DNA from 2 places in the Nonomuraea sp. NPDC059023 genome. Region 2 is predicted to be linked to the other one. Evidence: riboswitches for the same ligand, from Rfam matches in the RefSeq annotation. Region 2 holds a riboswitch; the other holds the start of a gene.
What was found. A riboswitch is a leader RNA that binds a small molecule or an ion and turns the genes downstream of it on or off. The one in region 2 is predicted to bind S-adenosylmethionine.

Region 1: another riboswitch for S-adenosylmethionine. It lies ahead of thrC (threonine synthase); the one in region 2 lies ahead of ACFWYW_RS49040 (aminotransferase class V-fold PLP-dependent enzyme).

The regions. Positions count from the first base shown of each region.
Region 1 covers NZ_JBHYIO010000009.1:274,987-283,006, reverse strand. Annotated here, with positions in the region: gene ACFWYW_RS18325 (S-adenosyl-l-methionine hydroxide adenosyltransferase family protein) at 18-830, opposite strand; gene ACFWYW_RS18320 (DUF3263 domain-containing protein) at 948-1,250, shown strand; gene otsB (trehalose-phosphatase) at 1,302-2,057, shown strand; gene ACFWYW_RS18310 (MFS transporter) at 2,026-3,183, opposite strand; gene ACFWYW_RS18305 (trehalose-6-phosphate synthase) at 3,192-4,610, opposite strand; gene ACFWYW_RS18300 (RNA polymerase sigma factor) at 4,641-5,195, shown strand; SAM riboswitch class I at 5,275-5,414, shown strand; gene thrC (threonine synthase) at 5,428-6,657, shown strand; gene ACFWYW_RS18290 (MoaD/ThiS family protein) at 6,673-6,948, shown strand; gene ACFWYW_RS18285 (cold-shock protein) at 7,180-7,380, shown strand; gene groL (chaperonin GroEL) at 7,705-8,020, shown strand, end outside.
Region 2 covers NZ_JBHYIO010000044.1:64,320-72,339, forward strand. Annotated here, with positions in the region: gene ACFWYW_RS49030 (NADH-quinone oxidoreductase subunit D) at 1-627, opposite strand, end outside; gene ACFWYW_RS49035 (DoxX family protein) at 787-1,509, shown strand; gene ACFWYW_RS49040 (aminotransferase class V-fold PLP-dependent enzyme) at 1,513-2,826, opposite strand; SAM riboswitch class IV at 2,870-2,985, opposite strand; gene ACFWYW_RS49045 (TerC family protein) at 3,179-3,928, shown strand; gene ACFWYW_RS49050 (cytochrome P450) at 3,938-5,128, shown strand; gene ACFWYW_RS49055 (FAD-binding oxidoreductase) at 5,115-6,413, opposite strand; gene ACFWYW_RS49060 (SAM-dependent methyltransferase) at 6,443-7,381, opposite strand; gene ACFWYW_RS49065 (chaplin) at 7,609-7,824, shown strand.

The sequences.
Region 1 (8,020 bases), on a different contig from region 2:
TACGCGGGGTAATGTCCCTATCGCACCGGAGCGGGGGAAAGGCGCACATGCGCGCCCGGCGGGAGCCCCAGGCGCTGGGCCGCATCACCCGAGTTCACGGCGATGGCGATGAGCCCCGCCGAGTCGGCGAAGGCCACCAGCTCACCCGGCGGCACCGCCGCGTACGTCTCCCGGTACGGCATCGACAACTGCCTGCGCCCCATCCACACGCCCAGCGTGTCGCCCACCCGGACCCCGAGCGCCGCCAGGTCGCCCGCGGCGATCGACAGCTGGGTGTTGCCGTAGCGGTCCACGGAGACCACCTCGCCCTCCACCGAGCCCTCGCGCAGCACCGACGTCGGCTCCGGCAGCGAGACGAGCCTGTTCAGCGGGATCTCCGGCCCGAGGTCGGACGGCTTGCCGCCCACGCACAGCCGCCCGGCCACCGGCGCGTACACGTCGCGGCCGTGGAAGGTCGGCGAGACCGGGTGCAGGAAGAGCGCGTCGTTGGTGATCTCGTAGGCGGACTCGGCGCCGCCGCAGGCGTGCACCGCCCAGGACAGCAGCCCGTTGTCCGGCCCGATGAACACCCGTCCCCCCGCGGCCACGGCCACCGCGCGCCTGGCCCCGCCCGCTCCCGGGTCCACGGCGCCGATGTGCACGCCGGGCGGGATGTACGGGATGGTCTGCGCGAGAACCGCCGCGCCCCGCCGTACGTCGCCCGAAGGGATCAGGTGGCACACGTCGATGACGCGGGCCTGCGGCGCGATTCCGACGATCACGCCATGGCAGGCAGCCACATAACCGTCTTCGAGTCCGTAATCGGTGAGAAGCGTTATGACTGGGGTCACACTTGGTGACTGTACGTCTCCCGATCCGCGGTGAACACCCGGCTTTGGCACATTACGATGGCCACGGGCCGCGTACGTATGGCGTGAGCGCCGTACGCCCTTCCGAGGAGGACGACCATGGACACCGCACCGGTCAGCGGTGACAGTGCTGCCCAGGAACCCGACCGTCAGCCCCTCACCGAACGAGACCTCCAGCTCCTCGCCTTCGAGCGCCAATGGTGGCGCTACGCCGGCGCGAAGGAGCAGGCCGTCAAGGAGACCTTCGGGTTCTCGGCCACGCGTTACTACCAGTTGCTCGGTGAACTCATCGACCGTCCCGAGGCGCTGGAGCAGGATCCGATGCTGGTCAAGCGACTGCGCCGGCTGCGGGCCACGCGGCAGCGCGAGCGCGCGGCCCGGCGACTCGGCATGCGCCCCTAGGTGGCTGGGTACTCCAGCCGCGTGAGGAACATCCCTGGAATCCAAGCGATAGTGAAAGATCCGTCAGGGGCGGTGATCGGGCTCGACTTCGACGGCACCCTGTCGCCCATCGTGCCCGATCCGGCCGCCGCGAGGATCCATTCCGCGGCTCCCGAGATCCTGGCCCAGCTCAGCGCCCAGGTGTCGGCCGTCGTCATCCTGACCGGCCGCCCCCCTGCCACCGTCCTCGAACTCGGTCCGGGCCTGACCGACGTGCCCGGCCTGGTGATCCTCGGGCACTACGGCTTCGAGCGGTGGGAGAACGGCCGCGTCAGCGCGCCGCCGCCGCCCGCCGGCGTGCCGCGGGCCGAGGCCGAACTGCCGATGCTGCTCGACGCCCTGGGCCTGACCGGAGTGGCCGTCGAGGACAAGGGGCGGGCGGTAGCCGTACACACGAGGCGTAGTCCCGATCCCGAGGGGGCTTTCGAGGCGCTGCGGCGGCCGCTCGCGGCGCTGGCGGAGCGCAACGGGCTGGTGGTCGAGCCCGGCCGGTACGTGCTGGAGCTGCGCCCGCCAGGCATGGACAAGGGCCAGGCGCTCTCGTTGTTCCTGGCCGAACGCGCGGCCAGATCGGTGATGTTCGTCGGCGACGACCTGGGCGATCTGGCCGCCTTCGACGCGGTACGCGCTTCGGGGTTGCCCGGTGTCACCGTGTGCAGTGGTTCGGCCGAGGTCACCGAGCTGGCCGAGCGGGCCGACATCGTCGTGGACGGGCCCGACGGCGTGATGGCGCTGCTCAAGGAGCTGACGGCCGCGGTTCGCGGCTGACCAGCACGCCCGCCACGGCCAGCGCGATCAGCACGGGGACCATGAGGAAGGCCGTGCGCGTCCCGAAGCCGTCGGCCAGCGCCCCCAGCGCGAACGGGCCCGCGGCCATCGCCAGCCCCGCGCAGACCGGCGAGACGGCCGTGGCCCGCACCGGGTCGTAGGCGAGCACGCCGGCCAGCGCGAGCGGGAAGTGCAGCGAGACGCCGAGCCCGCTGATCGCCAGCCCCGCGTAGGCGAACAGCGGATGCGTGCTCGACCAGAACAGCAGCCAGCCGGCCGCGGTCAGCAGCAGGGCGCCGGTGAGCAGCCCGGGCGCGCCCATGCGCAGGGCCAGCGGCGTCCCGGCGAAGCGGCCGACGGCCAGGCCGGCCGTGAACGCGGTCAGCCCGGTCGTGGCCGCCGCCACGCCCATCCCCGTGTTCGACGCGAACAGCTGCACCGCCCACAGGTTGAAGCAGAACTCCAGCGCGACCACCAGGAAGAGCACGCCGCCCGCCACGTAGAAGCGCCAGCCGGGCGGCGGCAGGCCGGCGCGGGCGGCGCCGTCGTGCGGGCGGCCGGCCACGCGGACGCGGCCGAGCGTGAGGGCGATCAGGACGCTGAGGATCGGGGTGATCAGCAGGGCCGCCCGCCAGCCGAGCGCGGTCTGCGCGGTGGCGCTGATCGCGTAGGTCATGGCGATGCCGAACAGGATCGCGACCGCGTTGGCCTCGCTGATCGCCGCCGGTCCCGCCGGGCCGTGGTGGTCGCTGAGCGCGGCCATCATGGCGTAGAGGGCCACCGAGCCGAACAGGCTGGACAGGCCGTAGCCCAGCAGGGTGGCGGGCAGGGCGGGGGTGAGCATGACCGGAACCAGGCCCGCGTTCATGCCGGCCAGGCTGCCCCAGATCGTGGCGCGCCGGCCGTACCTGCGCTCCAGGAACGGCAGCGCGGCGCCGGCCAGGAGCGTTCCCGCGGCCATCGCGGTGCCGTGCAGGGCGGCGACCGCGTTGGAGACCTGCTGTTCCTGGCGCAGCAGCGGCAGGACGGCGCTGAGCCCGTACAGGTAGGTGGCGAAGGCGCCGAGTTGTAAGTAGACGAGCCAGGTCGGGAGATCACGGGTCAGACGTATCCGGACTGTGGTCACTTGAGGCATTAAGTCAGGGCATCGAGCTGCGCCGCAAGCCACCTCTGGGGCGGCAGCGCGGTGGCCGCCGCGGCCAGGCTGGCGGCCCTGCGCGTACGCTCCTCCTCGGGCATGACCAGGGCGGTGTGCAGGGCCTGGGCGGTCTCCAGGACGTCGTAGGGGTTGACCACGAGCGCGTCGGCGCCCAGTTCGGCGGCGGCGCCGGCCTCGCGCGAGAGCACCAGGACGCAGCGGGGCGACAGGATCGGGCCCTCCTTGGCGACCAGGTTCATGCCGTCGCGGATCGGGTTGACCAGCAGCACGTCGGCCATCCGGTAGGCGGCGAGGCTGCGCGCGTAGTCGTCGTTGACGTTGAGTATCAGCGGGTCCCAGTCCTCGGTGGCGTACTCGTCCTCGATCTCCTTGGCGCAGCGCTGCACCGCCGCGGTGTACTCGCGGTACTCGGGCAGGTCGTGGCGGCTCGGGTAGGCGAAGGCCAGGTGCACCACGCGGCCGTGCCACTCGGGATGTGCGGCCAGGAACTCGCGGTAGGCGACCAGGCCGCGCACGATGTTCTTGGACAGCTCGGTGCGGTCGATGCGGACGATCAGCTTCCTGTCACCGGTCTGCGCGCGCAGCGCCGCCACGTTCGACTCCACGTCCGGCTCGCAGGCGCGCCGCCACAACTGCTCGCCGTCGACGCCGAGCGCGTGCACGCCGATCCTGGTCGTGCGGCCCTCGTGGGTGACGCCGCGCGCGTCCACCCGGGCGCCCAGCAGGGCCGCGCAGCAGTCGGTGAACGCCCGCGCCCACCGCTCGGTGAGGAACCCGGCGTGATCGGCTCCCAGAATGCCTTCCAGGACCTCACGGGCCACCTCGTCGGGCAGCAGCGCGAAGTACTCCGGCGGGGCCCAGGGGGTGTGGCTGAAATGCGCGATGCGCAGGTCGGGGCGCTCGGCGCGGAGCATGGCCGGGGTGAGGGTCAGGTGGTAGTCCTGCACCATCACGCGCGCCTCGTGCCCGGCCTCCTCGGCCAGCGCCAGCGCGAAGGCGCCGTTGTAGTCGCGGTAGGACTCCCACTCGCGCTGGAACCTGGTGCCGAAGTGCGGGGAGTTGGGGATGTCGTAGAGCAGGTGGTTGACGAACCACAGCGTGGAGTTGGCCACGGCGTTGTAGGCGCGGTGGAAGGTCGCGGGGGCGATGTCCAGCATGCGCAGCGACCCGGTGTCGTAGCCGGCCTGGTCGAGGCGGCCGCCGGGAGCCTGCCGTACGGCGCTGCGGTCGCCGTCGGAAAGGGCCGCGCAGACCCACAGCACGCCCTCGTCCTTCGCCACGCCGGAAAGGCCCGAGACCAGGCCGCCGCCACCGCGTTTCATGGTGAGTTCACCGTCGTCGGAGACGGTGAAGGAGACAGGACCGCGGTTCGAGGCGACCAGGACGCTGTTCATTTAACTATCCTCCGCTCATAGGATCCCGCTATGGCGCTTGATGAGCTAACCGAGGAACTGGCCCGCTCCGCAGCCGCTGGAGATCATCGCGCACTCGGCGAGCTCTTGCGGCGGATCGAGCCGCACGTACTCCGCCACTGCGCGCGAATCCTGCCCTATCACCAGGACGCGGAGGAGGCCTGCCAGGACACTCTGCTGGCCGTCGCGCGCAACATCGGGCGGTTCGAGGGCAGGGCGCGGTTCAGCACGTGGCTGCACATCGTGACGGCCAACTGCGCCCGCACGACCTACCGGTCGCTGAAGCGGCGGGCGGCCGAGCAGAGCTCCGACGAACTGCCCACGCAGAAGCCGGACGTGGCCCGGGTGAGCGTGATCGCGGGCTCGCGCCTGGACCTGCTCGACGCGATGGAGGCGCTGGAGGCGTCCAAACCCGACCTGGCGCAGGCGCTCGTGCTGCGCGACATCGTGCAGCTCGACTACAACGAGGTGGCCGAGCAGCTCGGCATCCCTCTCGGCACCGCGAAATCCCGCATCCACCAGGCGCGCAAGTACGTGCAGGGCGTGCTCGGGGAGGACTATCGGTGAGACGGTTTGTCTCACTGGTCGAGACGGGTGGGCAACCGATCCGCTTGACCAGGTAGAGTCCCTTTCGACAACTACATATTGCTCATCCAGAGGGGTGGAGGGACCGGCCCTGCGAAGCCCCGGCAACCCTCCCGGATTGTGACTCGCACCCGCGAGGCCGACCGGGACAAGGTGCCAATTCCGGTCTGTGGTCAAGGTGGCCGCAGGCGAAGATGAGGGAAGGCCTCGCTTCATGTCGCTCGACTTCGGTCCTGCTGTAGCTCTCTCCTGCCGCGAGTGCGGCACCCGCTATGACCTCGGCCCCAGTTTCGCGTGTCTGGAGTGTTTCGGGCCACTCGAAGTGGCCTATGACTTCGGTACGGTGACCCGCTCGCAGATCGAGTCCGGTCCGACCAACATCTGGCGTTACCAGGCGCTCCTGCCGGTCCCCGTGGACGTGGCGGCCAAGCAGAACATGAACCCCGGCTGGACCAAGCTGGTCAAGGCCGGCAACCTCGGCCGCACGCTCGGCATCAAGTCGCTGCACATCAAGGACGACTCCGGCAATCCCACCCACTCCTTCAAGGACCGTGTGGTGGCCATCGCCGTCGAGGCGGCCCGCAACTTCGGCTTCCACACCCTGTCCTGCTCCTCCACCGGCAACCTGGCCGGCGCGGTCACCGCGGCCGCCGCCAGGGCCGGGCTCGACGCGTGCGTCTTCATCCCCGCCGACCTGGAGCAGGCCAAGATCGCCATGGCCCGGGTGTTCGGCGGCAGGCTGATCGGCATCGAGGGCACCTACGACGAGGTCAACCGCTTCTGCTCCGAGCTCATCGGCGACCCGCTTGGCGACAAGTGGGGCTTCGTCAACGTGAACCTGCGGCCGTACTACGCCGAGGGGTCCAAGACGCTGGCCTACGAGATCGCCGAGCAGCTCGGGTGGAGGCTGCCCGAGCAGATCGTCATCCCGATCGCCTCCGGCTCCCAGCTCACGAAGATCGACAAGGGCTTCAAGGAACTCGTGGCGCTCGGGCTGGTCGAGGACACGCCCTACAAGGTGTTCGGGGCCCAGGCGCTCGGGTGCTCGCCGGTGTCGGCGGCGTACAAGGCCGGGCACGACGTGGTCCAGCCGGTCAAGCCGGACACCATCGCCAAGTCGCTGGCCATCGGGAACCCGGCTGACGGGCCGTACGTGCTCGACATCGCCCGCCGTACGGGAGGGGCGGTGGAAGACGTCACCGACGCCGAGATCGTCGCGGCCATCAAGCTCCTGGCCTCCACGGAGGGCATCTTCGCCGAGACCGCGGGCGGCGTCACCGTGGGCGTGCTCAAGAAGCTGGTGGAAAACGGCGCGCTGGATCCCGAGGCGGAAACGGTCGTGCTGAACACCGGCGACGGCCTCAAGACCCTTGACGCGGTGTCGTCGATCGCCGAACCCACCGCTGTCATCCGGCCCTCTCTCGACGCGTTCCGCGCCATCTGAAAGGAAGTTTAAGGCATGAGCGTTTCTGTACGGATTCCCACCATTCTGCGCACCTACACGGGTGGTAACGCGGAGGTCAGTGGCGAGGGTGCGACGCTGCGCGAGGTCCTTCAGAAGCTGGACAGTGACTACCCGGGGATCGGTGCCCGAATTCTCGATGAATCGGGCAAGATTCGGCGTTTTGTCAACGTTTACGTGGGGCAAGAGGACGTCCGATTCGCCGACGGGCTCGACACCGCGGCCCCCGAGGGGAGCGAGATCTCCATCATCCCCGCGGTAGCCGGAGGCTAACGCTTCGCACACTCTTAGCACTGGGGCACCTCTTCGGAGGTGCCCTTCCCATTTCTGGAAAATTCAACTCTTCGAAGGATGAAATAGGCAGTTTTCAGATTGACTCTGTTGCCCAACGGCATGCCACAGGTATGGTCGAGGGCGATCGCCGCCAGTTTTTCGGTAAAAGCGGCGAACGCGGATCTCGCGGAGGAATGGGCGGGATCCAGAGCCCAGTAAGAGGAGTCGGAAGTGGCGCAGGGCACCGTCAAGTGGTTCAACGCGGACAAGGGCTACGGTTTCATCGCGGTAGACGGTGGTAAGGATGTATTCGTCCATTACTCAGCGATCATGATGGACGGCTACAGATCACTCGAACAAGGCCAGCGGGTCGAGTTCGAGATCACACAAGGCCAGAAGGGGCCGCAGGCGGAATCTGTCCGCACCGTTTGAACCACGCACCGAGGCAGCCCGCACGGCAGCGCAGTCCGTGCGGTTCTGCCAACACCTTTCGTCTCACCAGGACAGGCCCGATCTCGCGAGGGGATCGGGCCTGACCTGCGACGAGGTGGCTCTCGCTTGCACTCGACCGGGTAGAGTGCTAAACAGTTCGTTGGCACTCTCTCCACGTGAGTGCCAACACCTGGATCGAGACGATCGGGGCCTGCCGAACGGAGATGCGGGCCCAAGTGTTCGGCCCCCGGGCCGGGCACGCTGCCGTCGCGGGCGTCGGCTCGATCCTTGAGAAGCCACCCTGCATCTGGGAGGTCCAGCCTTATGGCAGCCAAGATGATCGCGTTTGACGAGGACGCCCGGCGCGGTCTCGAGCGCGGCATGAACCAGCTCGCTGACGCCGTGAAGGTGACCCTTGGTCCCAAGGGGCGCAATGTCGTGCTGGAGAAGAAGTGGGGCGCTCCCACGATCACGAACGACGGTGTCTCCATCGCCAAGGAGATCGAGCTCGAGGATCCGTGGGAGAAGATCGGCGCTGAGCTGGTCAAGGAAGTCGCCAAGAAGACGGATGACGTCGCGGGTGACGGCACCACGACGGCCACCGTGCTCGCCCAGGCGCTGGTGCGTGAGGGTCTGCGTA
Region 2 (8,020 bases):
GAGGAAGATGTCGTTGTGCAGGATGAGGCCCTCGATGTCGGGGACCTTGCGGCGGGTCATCGCGACGGTCTCGGCCACGCGGTCCAGCCAGCCGAGCGGCAGTTCTTCCTTGAGCCCGCCGACGCGGTTGAACATGTAGTGCATGCGCCCGCCGGAGATCTCCTCCATGACGGCCTGGATGCGCTCGCGCTCCTCGAAGGCGTAGAAGAGCGGCGTGATCGCGCCCAGCTCCAGCGGGTAGGAGCCGAGGAACATCAGGTGGTTGAGCACCCGGTTGAGCTCGGCCAGCAGCGTACGCGCCCAGACCGCCCTGACCGGGACCTCCATGCCCAGCATGCGCTCGGCGGCCAGCACCACGCCGAGCTCGTTGGCGAACCCGGACAGCCAGTCGTGCCGGTTGGCCAGCATGATGATCTGCCGGTAGTCGCGGACCTCGAACAGTTTCTCCGCGCCCCGGTGCATGTAGCCGATGATGGGCTCGGCGCTGGAGATCCGCTCGCCGTCGAGCGTGAGCCGCAGCCTGAGCACGCCGTGGGTGGAGGGGTGCTGGGGGCCGATGTTGAGGACCATGTCCTCTGTGGCCAGTTCCTTCGCCCCTGCGCCGATCCCGATGATGCGCTCGGTCATTTCCCCATGCTCCCATCGGCCTCGCGCGCGATCTACTGTGCGGTCCTTTCATTCTGTACGGCGCGCCCAGGCGTAACGGGCCGTTCAAGAGACGGTATGGGGAGGAGTCGCAGGTCAGAGTGGTGGGGGACAATTACCACAACGGGGGGAGAAACCACCATGAAGCTAGCTTTCGACCTAGCTGCCCTGATCTCGCGAGTGACCATCGGCGTGATCTTCGTGGCCCACGGGTGGCAGAAATGGCAGAACGGACTGGGACCGACGTCACAGATGTTCACCCAGTCCGGCGTGCCCCAACCCGAGCTCGCGGCCGGTTTCACGACCGTGGCCGAGCTCGTGGGCGGCAGCTTCCTGATCATCGGACTGCTGACCCGCCTGGCCGCGCTGGCCCTGCTGTGCGTCAGCCTGGGCGCGATCATCTTCGTCCACGGTAAGAACGGCATCTTCGTCACCGACATGGGCTGGGAACTCGTCGGCGCGCTGGGCGCGGCCTGCCTGCTCCTGCTGGCCGCCGGGGCAGGCCGGATCAGCGTCGACAGCATCGCCCGCACGATCCTGAGCAGGCGCGCGGCCGACCAGACGCTGCCGGAGTCGACCGGGAGCGGCGCGACGACCACGACCATGCCCACGAACGTCCGCACCGTGCGGGAACCGCGCACCGAGCCGGAACAGCCCGGCAACGGGACGCAGCCACCCACCCAGCCGAACCCGCCCACCCAGACGCAGGCGCCCGGCAACGGGACGGAGTCGCGCGCCGACGTGCCGCGCCAGCCCACTCCGCCACCCGCCACGAGCAGCGGCGCGGCCCTGAGCGACGACGACATGAAGGCGCTCGACGCGCTGATGTCCGACGACCAGCCGAGGAAGAACCCGCCCGAGTGACGCCTAACGGGCGGCGAGGTTGACGGCAGAGAGGTCCCGCAGTGCGGTGATGAGCCGGTCGATGTGCTCGTCGGTGGTGCCGATGCCGATCGAGGCGCGCACCGCGGAAGCCGTCCCGTCCTCACAACCGCCGTCGGCGGTGCCCAGCAGATGCCGCACGAACGGGTGCGCGCAGAACTTGCCGTCGCGCACGCCGATCCCGTACTCGCCGGACAGCGCCTCGGCGACCTCGCGCGCGCTGTAGCCGTCCACGATGAAGGAGACGATGCCCACCCGCGGGTGGTCGGGACCCCACAGCGACAGCTCCCGCACGCCCTCGATCGAGGCCAGGCCGTCGCGCAGCCGCGCGATCAGCCGCTCCTCCTCGATGACCAGCGGCGCCCAGCCGGTCGCGCTCAGCGCGTCGCACGCCGCCGCCAGCGCGATCGCGCCGATCACGTTCGGGGTGCCGGCCTCGTGCCGGGGCTCGGGGTCGTCATGCCACTCGGTGGACTCCTCGTCCGCGCCGACCGACTTCACCGCGCCGCCACCCTTGAGGTACGGCTCGCCGCTCGCCAGCCAGTCACGGCGCCCGATCAGCACACCGGCGCCGAAGGGCGCGTACAGCTTGTGGCCGGAGAAGACGACGTAGTCCAGGTCCAGGGCGGTCAGGTTGAGCTGGCGGTGCGGGACGAGCTGGGCGGCGTCGACCAGGATGCGGGCGCCGTGCCGGTGGGCGATGTGCGCGAGGGCGGCGATGGGCCACAGCTCGCCGGTGACGTTGGAGGCGGCGGTGACGACGAGCAGCTTGGGGCCGGAGATGGCGGCGAGGGCCTCGTCGGCCTGGCGGACGGCTTCGCCGGGGAAGGCGGGCGGCGCCAGCCGTACCGTCTTGTTCCAGGGGAGCAGCGAGGCGTGGTGCTCGCTGTCGAAGACCACGGTGGTGGTGCCCGCGGGCAGGACGCCGGCCAGCAGGTTCGTGGCGTCGGTGGTGTTGCGGGTGAAGATGACCGCGTCGTCGGGGCGGGCGCCGGCGAAGGCGCGGACGGTGTGGCGGGCCTGCTCGTAGCGGGCGGTGGTGAGCTGGGAGGCGTAGCCGGCGCCGCGGTGCACGCTGGAGTAGGCCGGGAGCGCGGCGGTGACGGCGGCGCTGACCGGCTCCAGACAGGGGGCGCTGGCGGCGTAGTCGAGGTTGGCGTAACCGACCAGCTTGCCGCCCTTGACCGGGACCTCCAGGTCGGCGCCGAGCACGGCCGGGACGGCACGGGCCTCGCCGTGCTGGGGCTGCTGCGACTGGGTCTGGGCGGGGACGGAGCTGAAGATGGTCAGCGTGGACACGGCAAGTCTCCTGGGGTCGTCGGGACCCCTGGAATCGCCACGGAGCCCGCGCTTGCCCGCCACACCTCGTGACGGACCAGGTCCTCACCCGGGGCACCCCGCCGCGGACGCGAGGGTTGCCGGCCAGCTAGCCGGGGCTTGTCGCTGGCACTCATGACCTACACGCAGCACTATAAGCGACACCCGGCCATAAATAGCAACCCCTTAACGCTGCGACCCGTCGTTGACCACCTCTCTGGGGTGGATCATCCCAGGCCAGCGACATATCCGAACTACTAAGGGGGATCGTGAACTTCTGCGGGGGTTAGGTCGTTGGTACCGGGAGATAGTTCCCGACAACGGAGGTGCGGAGATGTGGGACTGGGTAAGCAACCCGGAGATCTGGATCGGGTTCTTCACCCTGGTCGCCCTGGAGATCGTCCTGGGAATCGACAACATCATCTTCATCTCGATCCTCGCCGGGAAACTCCCTGAGCACCAGCGCGACCGGGCCCGGGTGCTCGGACTGGCCGCCGCGCTCATCAGCCGACTGCTCCTGCTGCTCGCCCTGTCCTGGGTGGTCAGGCTGACCGAGCCCTTGTTCGCCGTCTTCGGCCATGACATATCCGGCCGTGACCTGATTCTCATCCTCGGCGGCCTGTTCCTGCTGGCCAAGAGCGTCACCGAGATCGGCCACAGCATGGAGCTGAAGGGCGACAACGGCAAGCCGCGCAAGGCCGCCTCGTTCGCCTCGGTGATCATCCAGATCATGATCCTGGACATCGTCTTCTCGCTCGACTCGGTCATCACCGCGGTCGGCATGGTGAACGAGTTGGGTGTCATGGTCGCGGCGGTGATTGTGTCGGTGCTGGTCATGCTGTTCGCCTCCGGCCCGATCAGCCGCTTCGTGGACAAGCACCCGAGCATCAAGATGCTGGCCCTGTCCTTCCTGGTGCTGATCGGCGTGGTGCTTCTCGCGGAGGGCTTCGGCCAGCACATCTCCAAGGGCTACATCTACTTCGCGATGGCCTTCTCGGTCATCGTCGAACTGCTCAACATCAGGATGCGCAGCAGGCAGGCCAAGCGGTCCGAGCAGGAGAACGCCAAGGACGGCAGCTCGTAGGATGAAGCGGTGCGCTTTGACCCGTGGAATCCGGATTTCGTAGCCCATCCGTACGACGTCTACGCCGAGCTGAGGCGGGCTGAGCCGGTCAGCTTCTTCGAGCCGACCGGCCAGTACCTGGTCTCGCGGTACGCCGACGTCAACGCGCTACTGCGTGATCGCCGGCTCGGCCGTTCCTACCTGCACGTCGCCGAGCACGAGGAGTTCGGGCAGGAGGCGCCGCCGGACTTCCAGGAGCCGTTCTGGCGGGTGGTCAACGCGAGCATGCTCGACGTGGAGCCCCCCGTCCACACGCGGCTGCGCCGCCTGGTCTCCAAGGCGTTCACGCCGAGGATGGTCGAGTCGCTACGGCCGCGCGTACGGGCGATCGCGGGCGGGCTGGTGGACGCCTTCGTGGCCAAGGGCGGCGGCGACCTGCTCGCCGAGGTGGCCGAGCCGCTGCCGGTGACGGTGATCGCCGAGATGCTCGGCATTCCCGACGCCGACCGGCACCTGCTGCGCCCCTGGTCGGCCGACATCTGCCTCATGTACGAGCTGAACCCGTCGCCGCAGGCCCAGCACACGGCGGTCCGCGCGGCGGCCGAGTTCGCCGACTACCTGAAGGACCTGGCCCGCGAGCGCAGGCGGCAGCCCGGCGAGGATCTCGTCAGCGCGCTGGCCCAGATCGAGGAGCTGACCGAGGACGAGCTGGTCGGCACCTGCGTGCTGCTGCTCAACGCCGGTCACGAGGCCACCGTGAACGTCACCGGCAACGGCTGGTGGTCGCTGTTCAGGAACCCGGCCGAGCTGGAACGGCTGCGCGCCGACCGCTCCCTGCTCCCGACGGCGATCGAGGAGCTGATGCGCTGGGACACGCCGCTGCAGATGTTCGAGCGCTGGGTTCTGGAGGACATCGAGGTGGAGGGCGTGGCGATCCCGAAGGGTGTGGAGGTGGCGCTGCTGTTCGGCTCCGCCAACCGCGATCCCGACGTCTTCGCCGACCCCGACCGCCTGGACGTGGGCCGCGCCGACAACCCGCACATCTCCTTCGGCGCCGGCATCCACTTCTGCCTGGGCGCGCCGCTGGCCAGGATCGAGCTCATGGAGTCCTTCGGCGCCCTGCTGGAGAAGGCGCCGAACCTGGAGCTGGTCCGCGAGCCGGTGTGGAAGCCCGGCTACGTCATCCGCGGCCTGGAGTCGCTGGAGGTCACGACCGGCTGATCGCCCGGTCGCCGCCGAACATCCCGGCCGGGTCGTGCCGCTGTTTGACCTCCGCCAGCCGCCGCAGGTGCTCGGGGGTGAAGGCCCGCGCCGCCTGCTCCGGCACGCCCATGAAGTTGAGCGGCACGAACCCGGTCGCGCTGCCCGCCAGCGCGGCCGAGAACCGGTCGCCGAAAGCCGCCACCTCGGCCGCGGCCCGCTCGTCCGGCACCATGCTGACGGCCCCGACGGCGAAGTCGCCCTGCCAGTAGCCAAGCCCGGCGTCGTCCGCGTGCGGGAGCCCGGCCACATGCCTGACCAGGATGAAGGCGTACGGCTCCGCCCCGCGCGGCGCCACCTCCACCAGGTAGTCGATCACCGCGTCGGACAGCTCCGTCACCATCTCGCCCCGCATCGTGTAGGGCAGCGGGTCGACCGGATCCCGGGTCACCGCGTCGATCTCGGTGAACGGCAGCGGCCCGGCCATGTCCACCACCAGGCCGGGCACCGCCCGCATCGGCGCGACCAGGTCCTCGGCGCTGGAGCCGGTGGCGCACAGGCACACGCGCACGTACGAGCGGCCGCGCATCGGCTCGGGCACGAAGGGCGCGTCCGGCAGATGGAGCGTCCCGGCGGCCGAGGTGATCGAGGCCGGCAGGTCCGCGGTCCACTCGCGGTAGGCGGTCAGCACCTGCCGGGTCAGCTCGACCGGCCAGTACAGGCCGCCGCCGTAGATCCGCGGTTCGGGGACGAGCTTGATCCGCAGCGCGGTGACCGCGCCGAGGTTCGGTCCGCCGCCGCGCAGCGCCCACATGAGGTCCGGCTCGCCGGCGTCGTCGAGCCACCGCAGGTTCCCGTCGGCGGTGACGATCTGGGCGGCGGTGATGGCGTCGCAGGCCAGGCCGTACTGGCGGGACAGGAAGCCGAGCCCGCCGCCGAGGCTGTTGCCGACGACGCCGACGTGGGTGCTGGATCCGGTCAGCGGCACCAGGCCGTGGGGGTGGGCGGCGGCGATGACGTCCTTCCACGTGGCGCCGGCGCCGACCGTGGCGGTGCCGGCGGCCGGGTCGATCTCGACGCCGGTCAGCTCGGAGGTGATGATGAGCAGGTCGCCGGTCGTGGCCGGGCGCAGCGCGCCGTGGCCGGTGTTCTGCACGCGGACGCGTAGATCGTGCGCGGCGGCGTAGCGGACCGCCTCCCGGACGTGCTCGGGCGATGTGGCCAGCACGGTGAGGGAGGGTTCGTGGGTGACGGCGAGGTTCCAGGGGGTGGGAGCCGCGCGGAGCAGACCACTGGGCAGATCCATGAGGGTAATCGTCTCATGGCGGAGAGTGATCACGCATGCTGCTGGAGCCAGCCGAAGCCGCCCAGGCCGCGCGGGTCGATCAGCTCGCCCTCCTCGGAGGCGCGCGCCAGCGCGCGCAGGTACCCGCGGGGGTCGGTGTGGGCCAGGTCGAGGGGCGGGCGGGCGGCGGTGATGCCGAGGGCGCGCAGGGTGTCGCGCTGTGTGGACAACGTTGTGGATATCGCGCCGGCCCGCTCACCGGCGGCGGCACACGAGTCGAGTGCCACGTGTGCGGTGATGTCGCAGGTCCCGTCTGGTATGGGCGGGACGACCGAACCGTCGCGGTATCCGGTGAGCGTTCCGCAGGGCGGCCGGTTATCCACAGGGTGTGAATAGTCGACGGCCACCGCCAGGCCGCGGGCCAGCCGTACGATGACCGCCGCCCACGCGGCGTCACGGGCGCGGCCGATCTCCGCGCGGGCGCCGACGCACGCCAGGGGCCACCAGCGGGCGAGCCACTCCTCGTCGGCGGGGTGCGGTGGCTCGCCGAGGCGCTCCTCGCCGGTCTCGGTGTCGACCATGACCAGCCGGGGGCCCTCGGCGGTGTGCTCGGCCACGTCGAGCGGGATGTTGTCGAGCCACTCGTTGGCGATCGCCAGGCCGGTGATGCCGCCGGGGATGGTCTGCGACCAGGCGATGCGCTCGGGCAGCTGGGACGGCCTGGCGGAGAGGTCGACGGCGGTGACGTTCAGGCGTACGGCCAGCTCGGGCGGTGCGGCCGCGAGCACGCGGCTGACCAGGACCCCCTCCCCGGCGCCGACGTCGACGAAGTCGAGTCGCTCCGGGTGGCCGAGCTCGGCGTCGACCCGGAGAAGGAGCGTGAGCGCCGCGTCGGCGAACGCGGCCCCGGCGCTGACCGAGGTGCGAAAGTGGCCGGAAGGGCGTTCGCGCAGGTAGAAACCCCTGTCGCCATAGAGTGCGCGCTCCATCGCGGCACGCCAGGTGAGCCACATTCCTGGACTATCTCATGACCAGGCGCCGACACGCACAGTGATGTCATGACTACTTATTGTGGCGAGATTGCGCTATCGTTACTCATGGTCACCGGCGATCGTCCCGGCCCGCCCCCCAGCGGGCTCGGTCCGGTCCCGCCGGTCGGCCGAGTAAGTAGCTGAAGCGGCCACCCGGGGTCGCGTCATCGAGAGGAGCCCCCCAAATGCTCAAGAAGACCTTCGTCGCGGCCGGCGCCTTCGCCATGCTGGCCCTGGCCACCCCAGCCCAGGCCGACCTCGTCACCTCCGGTAACAACGGCGTGCTCTCCGGCAACCAGGTGTTCGCCCCGGTCCGGATTCCGATCAACATCTGTGGCAACGCCGTCGCCGTGCTCGGCCAGGCGGTCGCCGGCTGCAAGGGCGGCGCGCACACCAGGTAGACGGACGGAGGGCTCGGACCGGTTATGGCAACCCGGCCCGAGCCCTTTTCGGCCGGCCAGTCGGCGGATGGCCGGTCGATGGTGCACTCCCAAGGGGGTAGCACATCGTCATTGCGGGCGTCGGGTCCACTATGGGCTCGGCGCCCGCTGCCATGCGATGAAAATCCCCTCTCCTCATCTCTCCCGACAGGGGGTG